2 regions of the Nesterenkonia sp. K-15-9-6 genome follow, and region 1 is predicted to be linked to the other one. Evidence: predicted binding sites of a transcription regulator. Region 1 holds the regulator's gene; the other holds the start of a gene.
The links. Region 1 encodes HspR, which represses chaperone genes until heat shock. Its sites were predicted from a motif close to AAGTTGAGTCNNNNNGACTCAACTT; they were not measured.

Region 1 (4,209 bases):
AAGCTGCAGGCCTCCCAGACCAAGCTGGGCGAGGCGCTGTACTCGCAGGCCGGTGCTGACGCCGCCACCGACGGCGCGCCCGCCGGCGACGCCTCCGGCGAGGACGAGGACATCGTCGACGCCGAGGTGGTCGACGAGGACGCCGACGAGAAGAAGTGAGAGGTCGTCCCTGATGGCAGAGCAGGACCAGAACCCGGAGCGGGACGGCGTGGACCGTCCTGAGTCCGAGGAACCGATCCGCTTCACCGACAAGCGCCGGATCGACCCGGAGACGGGCCGGCCGCGCCACGTGGAGGGAGAGACCGGCGCCGAGGAGAAGGAAGCCGCTGCGGGCTCCGGCACAGCACCGGCAGACCCGGTGCAGGACCCGCTGGCCCAGGCCGAGCAGATCCTGCGCGACCTGCCGGCCGAGGATGCCGAGGACTCCGAGGCCGGGGATCCGGTGAGCGTCGCCGACGCAGCCGGAACCCCCGACCCCGGTGCGGATCCCCTGGTGGCTGAGGAGCCGGAGCTTGAGGAGGTCCCCGCGGACCAGTCGAGCGCCGGTGACCGCGAGGCCGAGCTGCAGGCCGACCTGCAGCGTCTCCAGGCGGAGTACGTCAACTACCGGCGCCGCGTGGAGCGGGACCGGGCCGTGGAGCGGGACCGCACCGTCGGTCACGTCATCACCGGCCTGATGCCGGTGCTGGACGACATCCACGCCGCCCGGCAGGCCGGTGACCTGGCCGACGGGCCCTTCGCGGCCATCGCCGCGAAACTGGAGTCGCTGCTGCAGCAGCAGGGCCTCGAGCGCATCGACGAAGAAGGCGTGCCCTTCGACCCGTCGGTCCACGAGGCGCTCATGCAGCAGCCGCACCCGGAGATCCCCGCCGACCACGTGGCCGCGGTGCTGCGGGCGGGCTACCGCCACGGCGACCGTGTGCTGCGCGCGGCCCAGGTGATGGTCTCCACCGGCCCGGCCGAGTGAGCCGAGCCTGACTCTCCGTGCCGACGGCCCGCACCGGGCCGTCGGCACGGATCGGCCGACGCCGTCGTCGCGGAGCGTCGCAGCCCACGACGTCGGCACACAGACAGCGCACCACGCACAGGCCCCGCCCGGCGGGGTCGCAGAAGAGAAGCAGGGAGGGAGGCGCCGTGGCCTCGCAGGATTGGATCAACAAGGACTTCTACGCCATCCTGGGCGTCTCCAAGGACGCGTCCGAGGACGAGATCAAGAAGGCCTACCGGAAGCTCGCCCGGACGTACCACCCGGACAAGAACCCGGGGGACGAGGCCGCTGAGCAGAAGTTCAAGGACGTCTCCGAGGCCCACACCGTGCTCTCCGACAAGCAGCAGAGGGAGCAGTACGACGCCATCCGGGCCATGGGCTCGGGCGCCCGCTTCTCCGGAGCCCCGGGCGGCGCCGGCGGCGCCTCCGGATTCGAGGACATCTTCGGCGGGCTCTTCGGCGACGCCGGCGGCTTCGGCCGCGGGGGTCGAGGCGGCCCCGACTTCTCCGACATCTTCGGTGGCATGGGCGGCCGGTTCGGCGGCGGCTTCGGCGGGGGCGCGCCGGCCAAGGGCGCCGACCGCACCGCGAAGACCACCATCTCCTTCGCCGGGGCCGTCCGCGGCACCACGGTGGGGCTGCGCGAACCGGACGGCAACGTCATCGACGTCCGGATCCCCGCCGGGGTGAAGGAGGGCCAGAAGGTCCGCGTCAAGGGAAAGGGCCAGCAGGGACCCGGCGGCGCCGGCGACCTGCTGGTGGAGGTGGCGATCACCCCGCACCGGTTCTACGAGCGCGACGGTGACGACATCCGCATCCACCTTCCCGTCTCCTTCGACGAGGCCGTGCTGGGCACCACCGTCCAAGTGCCCACCGTGCACGGGGAGAAGGTGCGGATCAAGGTCCCCGCCGGCACCACCTCGGGCCGCACCCTTCGGCTGAAGGGGCACGGGGTCCGCCGGAAGTCCCACCAGGGGGACATGCTCGTCGTCGTGGACGTGCAGGTGCCCCAGGACCTCTCCGAGGAGGCGGTGGAGGCCGTGAAGGCCTACGCGGAGGCGACTCGCGACGTCGACCCCCGCGGCGACCTGGAGGTCCGGGCCGCCCTGTGACCGGGCCCGCCGCTGCGGGATGATGGAGAGACGAGACCGACCCGCCCCAGCGCGGCCGGGCGGGAACGGAAGAGGTGAGCAGCAGTGGCCAGGAGACGTCGCTCCGAGATCGGCGGGGAGGACCCGCGGCTGATCGAGGCGGAGCACCGGCATGCTCCGCTGTTCGTCATCTCCGTGGCCGCCGAGCTGGCGGACATGCACCCGCAGACGCTGCGCCAGTACGACCGCATCGGCCTGGTCACCCCGCGGCGCCAGGGCGGCCGGCACCGTCGGTACTCGCCCTATGACATCGAACAGCTCCGGCAGATCCAGCAGCTCTCCCAGGAGGGCGTCTCCCTGGAGGGCATCCGGCGGATCATCGAGCTGCAGAACCGGGTGGAGGAGCTCGAGGAGACCGTGGAGGAGCTGCGCTACGAACTCCGCGAGGCTGAACGGCACTCCACCAAGCCACGGGTCTTCGCCGTCGGCCCGCACGGCGACGTGGTCACGGTGGCCCGAGGCCGCCGGGCCCGCACCAGCACCCAGGCGCTGGTGCTCTGGGACCCGCGCCGCCGCTGACCGGGTGTGTTGCCCGAGCATCCGCCCCGCACACCCGCCCCGCACACTCTGTCCCGCACACCCCGTCGAGCGGTGATCTGTGCGTCAGGAGGGGTCAGGGGCGGGCGGCGACGTCGGCGAGCAGTCCCGCCAGCAGCGCCGTCTGCGGCGCGATCTCCGAGACCAGGATGTGCTCATGGACCGCATGCGGCCCTTCGCCGACGGCACCGAGGCCGTCGAGGACCGGTAGCCCCAGGGCGGAGACGAAGTTCGCGTCGGAGGCTCCGCCCACCGCGGCCGGGGTGATCCTCCGCCCCAGACCTGCGGCCAGGCGCTCCACCCGGGCCATGGCGGCCCGGGAGGCCGGGGTCGGATTCATCGGGGGCCGATTGGCATCCACCGCGATCTCCAGTAGCAGCCGAGGGTCGGCGGCATGGGGCTCCGGCAGCCGCAGGGCGCGCAGACCCTCGGCCACCCGGTCCTGCTCGGCCGCTTCGGTCACGCGCACATCCACCTGGCAGGTGGCCTGACCGGCCACCACATTGCGGCTGGTGCCCCCGTGGAAGGTGCCCACGGTGACGGTGGTCCCGTGATCCGGGGAGGCCAGGGCGACGATGTCGGGCACGACGGCGGCCAGCGCGTGCACCGCACTGGCCCCCTTCTCCGGCTCCAACCCGGCATGGGCCTGCACGCCGTGCACGGTCAGGTCCGCGAAGACCATGCCCTTGCGGCGGTCCTTGGGCTGACCGGCCGCACTGGGCTCCGGCACCAGTGTCAGCGCGGACTGCGCCGCGGCGGCCTCGATCGCCGGGCGCCCCGCGGTCGAACCGATCTCCTCATCGCCGGTGAGCAGCAGCCGCAGCGGGGCATGCGGCACTCCGAGCTCGCGCAGCGCACGCACCGCCCAGAGGGTCTGGACGATGCCGAACTTCATGTCCAGCACGCCCGGGCCGGTGAGGCGGTCGCCCTCGGCGGTCAGGGGCCAGCCGGTGATCGTGCCGGCTGGCCAGACTGTGTCGTAGTGGCACACCGAGAGCACGGAGCTCTCCAGCTCCGTGATCTCGCCGCCGTCGACGTCGCGTCCCGGCCACCGCAGATCCAGCACGTCGCCGTGGACGCCGCCGTCGGTGCGGGCCTCGGCCAGGGGTTCGCCGAGTCGTTCCACCGCCAGGGTGCGGATCTCCTCCAGCCCGGCGTCGAGCAGCGCCTTGTCATGGCTGGGCGTCTCCGCGTGCACGATGCGCCGCAGGTCCTCCAGGAGCTGCTCCTGGTGGGCGGCGGCGTGGTTCCGCAGCGCCGGCATCGGGATGCCGGCCACGGCGTCGGGGCGGGCAGACGTCGTCGGGGTGCTCTCCATCGGGGTCCTCTCCATCGGGGTCCTGTCTCTCCTGGTCATGGTCGTCTCCTCAGCGCACCGGCACTCCGGGCCCGAGCGGGATCCCGAGGGCCCACCACAGCACGAAGAACAGGAACCAGGCGCACAGCAGCGCCACGGAGACCGGCAGCGTCAGGGACACCAGGGTGCCGATGCCGGCCTTCGGGTAGTACCGCTGCAGATACCCCAGCACCAGG
Region 2 (4,209 bases), on a different contig from region 1:
ATGAGCGCGGCGCCGGAGACCCGGACCGCCGACGCCGGCGCCATCCAGGAGACCGCCTTCGCACTCGGCGCCGGAGTCGGGATCGCCGCACTGGGGACGCTTGCGATCCATCACGGGGCGGAGGCGGCGACTGGGAGCTCCGCGGCGGTCCACGGTCCCGGCGCCGAGGCCGCCCTCGGGCTGGGTGCGGTCCTCTACGCCCTGTTCGCCATGGGCGCGGGCCTGATGATCCTCAGCACCGCCGACGGCGATCCGGAGACGGCCGCCGAACAGGAGCCTGTGCGCAAGGCTGTGGGGGAGGCGCAGCGTCATCAGGGTGCGCGGCGCGAGCGCGCGGATCGTCGCCCGCGGAATGCTGAGGGGGCCGACGTCCGGCGCGAGCCCGTCGAGGTCGGCGGTCGTCGCGGATCGGGCGTCACGTCCCGTGCGTCGTCGAGGTGACCGCCCTCCCCGTCTTCAGGGGCGGAGGCCGGAGCCCTTGTGGTGCGGGGGCCCATGGTATTGCCTGAAGGGATGAGTCCGGGCTCCTCTCCGCCGGCGCGCGACGCCACCCTCGACATCGCGAAGGCGCTGGCCATCATCCTCATCGTGGTCGGGCATGTGTGGCGCGCCCTGGAGCCGGCGGGCCTGGTGCAGGACCCCCTGCTGACTCCGGTGGACGGCGTCATCTATATGGCGCATCTGTCGGTCTTCGCGTTCACGGCGGGGCTGTTCGTGGCCGGCGGGATGCGCCGCGACGGACCCTGGCACTACGCGCGCGCCCGCACGGTCACCTTCCTGTGGCTCTACACCCTGTGGTCCACCCTGCAGCTGCTGATGAAGATGGCCGTGGGCTCGGTGGTCAACGACCCGGTCTCGCCGGTGGAGCTGCTGAGGATCTGGGAGCCGAAGGAGCAGTTCTGGTTCTTCGGGTGGCTCACCCTGATGATGCTGCTCGCGGCCGCAGCCCGGCCCTGGATCAGTCGTCGGGCCGCCGCAGTGACCCTCGGGGCCGCCGCCGTCGGCTCGCTGGCGGTGTGGGGGCTGAACTGGAACGTCCTCGGCGGTGAGGGCCTCGCGCTGACGGTCTTCTTCTTCGCGGGAGTGGTGCTGACCGGGCGCCGTCTGCTCGGCTGGATGCAGGGCCTCCGCGTCGTGCCGGTGCTCCTCGTGCTCGTCGTGGGCGGCGCCGTGTGGGTGGTGCTGGGCGCCACGCTGCTGGGGACACCGCCCACGGCCTACGGGAGTCTCCGCACCGTCTCCAGCGTGGCGCTCGGCGTCGTCGGCTCCAGCGCCGGCGTCGTCGCCGTCCTCGCGGTGTCCTGGCTGCTTGCGCGGAGGTCCGCGGGCATGCGCTGGCTGGCGTGGATCGGTGAGCGGTCGCTGGTGGTGTTCGTCGCGCATGTGTTCTTCACGGCGAGCACGCGCATCGCGCTCAGCGCGGTGGGAGTCGACTCCCTCGGCGTCCACGTGGTGGTGCCCACCCTCGCCGGCGTCGTCGGGCCGCTGGTGCTCTACGTCGTCGCACTGCGGCTGCGGCAGGACTGGGTGTTCGAGGCCCCGCGGTGGCTGAGACGCCTCACCCGTGCTGACCGGAGTCCCGCCCCGCGTCCCTGAAGGCGGGTGGGTTCTCGTGTCCCGGGGCGGGAATATGCACCCCATGCCCAAAGTTGAGTATCATTGACTCAAGTTTGCATGACAGGGCTCGCCGGACCTGATGTACTACAGGTGAGGGCCCGCCGAGGCGCTGAGAAAGGAGCCTTCACCCCATGGACGTCAAGCTCACCACGAAGTCGCAGGAGGCCGTGTCGGCCGCCGCGATGAACGCCAGCACCGCTGGGAACCCGCAGATCGAACCGGCCCACATCCTCAAGGCGCTGATGGACCAGCGGGAGTCCGTGGCCGTCGCGCTGCTCAAGGCCGCCGGGGCGGACCCCGACGCCGTCTCCACGCGGGCCTCCGCGGCCATCCGGCAGCTGCCGGCCACCAGCGGCGACGCCGTCGCGGCCCCGCAGTTCTCCCAGGCCGGGCTGTCCGTCATCAGGGCCGCGCAGGCAGAGGCCGAGCAGATGGGCGACGACTACGTCTCCACCGAGCACCTGCTGCTCGGTGTGGCCGCCGACGCCGGACCCGCCGGCCGCGCCCTGTCCGAGGCGCAGGCCGGCCCGGAGGCGCTGAAGGCCGAGCTGCCCGGACTGCGCGGCGACCGCAAGGTCACCACCCCGGATCCGGAGAACACCTTCCAGTCGCTGGAGAAGTTCGGCACCGACCTCACCGAGGTCGCCCGCTCCGGCAAGCTGGATCCCGTCATCGGGCGCGACTCCGAGATCCGCCGCGTGGTCCAGGTGCTCTCCCGGCGCACCAAGAACAACCCCGTGCTCATCGGTGAGCCCGGCGTCGGCAAGACCGCCGTCGTCGAGGGGCTGGCGCAGCGCATCGTGGCCGGCGACGTCCCCGAGTCCCTGCGGGACAAGACGCTGATCTCCCTGGACCTCGGGGCGATGATCGCCGGCGCGAAGTACCGCGGCGAGTTCGAGGAGCGGCTCAAGGCCGTCCTGGAGGAGATCAAGGCGGCCGAGGGCGGGATCATCACCTTCCTCGACGAGCTCCACACCGTGGTCGGCGCCGGCGCCTCCGAAGGCTCCATGGACGCGGGCAACATGCTCAAGCCCATGCTGGCCCGCGGCGAGCTGCGGCTCATCGGTGCCACCACCCTGGACGAGTACCGGGAGAACGTGGAGTCCGACGCCGCCCTGGAGCGCCGCTTCCAGCAGGTCTACGTGGGCGAGCCCTCCGTGGAGGACACCATCGGCATCCTCCGTGGCGTGAAGGAACGCTACGAGGCCCACCACAAGGTGGCCATCGCCGACAACGCCCTGGTGGCCGCCGCCTCGCTGTCCGACCGGTACATCAGCGGACGTCAGCTGCCGGACAAGGCCATCGACCTCATCGACGAGGCCGCCTCCCGGCTCCGCATGGAGATCGACTCCGCGCCGGTGGAGATCGATGAGCTGCGCCGGGTGGTGGACCGTCTGACCATGGAGGAGATGGCCCTGGCTGAGGAGACCGACGCCGGCTCCGCTGAGCGCCTGCAGGCGCTGCGGGACGACCTCGCGGACAAGAAGGAGGAGCTCGCCGAGCTCACTGCCCGCTGGGAGGCCGAGAAGTCTGAGCTCAACCGGGCCGGTGAGCTGCGCGTCCAGCTCGACGACCTGCGCAGCCAGGCCGAGCGCGCCCAGCGCGAGGGGGACCTCGCCGAGGCCTCCCGTCTGCTCTACGGGGAGATCCCCCAGCTGGAGCAGCGCCTGGCCGACGCCGAGGCCCAGGAGAGCTCGCCCGGGGAGGGCCGGGGTGCCCGCATGGTCTCCGAGGAGGTCGACGCCGACGGCATCGCCGAGGTCATCTCCGCCTGGACCGGGATCCCCGCGGGCCGTCTGATGCAGGGCGAGACCGAGAAGCTGCTCCACATGGAGGAGCTCATCGGCTCCCGGCTCATCGGTCAGCACAAGGCGGTCGCCAGCGTGGCCGACGCCGTCCGTCGGGCCCGCACCGGGGTCTCCGACCCGGACCGGCCCACCGGTTCCTTCCTGTTCCTGGGTCCCACCGGGGTGGGCAAGACCGAGCTGGCCAAGGCGCTGGCCGAGTTCCTCTTCGACGACGAGCGTTCCATGGTGCGCATCGACATGTCCGAGTACTCGGAGAAGCATTCTGTGGCCCGGCTGGTGGGTGCGCCTCCCGGGTACGTCGGCTTCGACGAGGGCGGTCAGCTCACCGAGGCGGTGCGGCGGCGCCCCTACTCGGTGGTGCTGCTGGACGAGGTGGAGAAGGCCCACCATGAGGTCTTCGACATCCTGCTCCAGGTCCTCGACGACGGCCGCCTCACCGACGGGCAGGGTCGCACCGTGGACTTCCGCAACGTGGTGCTGATCCTGACCTCCAACTTGGGCTCCCAGTTCCTGGTGGACCAGTCGCTGGAGGTCGACGCCCAGCGCAAGGCCGTCATGGAGGTGGTCAACCGGTCCTTCAAGCCGGAGTTCCTGAACCGCCTGGACGACATCGTGATGTTCGACCCGCTGTCCATGGAGCAGCTCAGCAGCATCGTGGACCTGCAGATCGGGTCCCTGCAGGAGCGGATGGCCTCCCGCCGTCTGGTCCTGGAGGTCACCGACCCGGCCCGCGAGTGGCTGGCCTTCACCGGCTACGACCCCGCCTACGGGGCGCGACCCCTGC

Region 2: clpB (ATP-dependent chaperone ClpB) is a predicted target of HspR. The motif match lies at 1,647-1,671, and genes of this name have one in related genera.

What each region holds. Positions count from the first base shown of each region.
Region 1 covers NZ_JBQYEY010000006.1:83,844-88,052, forward strand. The annotation lists gene dnaK (molecular chaperone DnaK) at 1-159, shown strand, start outside; gene SD455_RS05675 (nucleotide exchange factor GrpE) at 173-967, shown strand; gene SD455_RS05680 (DnaJ C-terminal domain-containing protein) at 1,135-2,100, shown strand; gene SD455_RS05685 (heat shock protein transcriptional repressor HspR) at 2,230-2,658, shown strand; gene SD455_RS05690 (M20/M25/M40 family metallo-hydrolase) at 2,753-4,033, opposite strand; gene SD455_RS05695 (AbgT family transporter) at 4,044-4,209, opposite strand, start outside.
Region 2 covers NZ_JBQYEY010000002.1:155,768-159,976, reverse strand. The annotation lists gene SD455_RS01965 (MFS transporter) at 1-441, shown strand, start outside; gene SD455_RS01960 (acyltransferase family protein) at 496-1,596, shown strand; gene clpB (ATP-dependent chaperone ClpB) at 1,749-4,209, shown strand, end outside.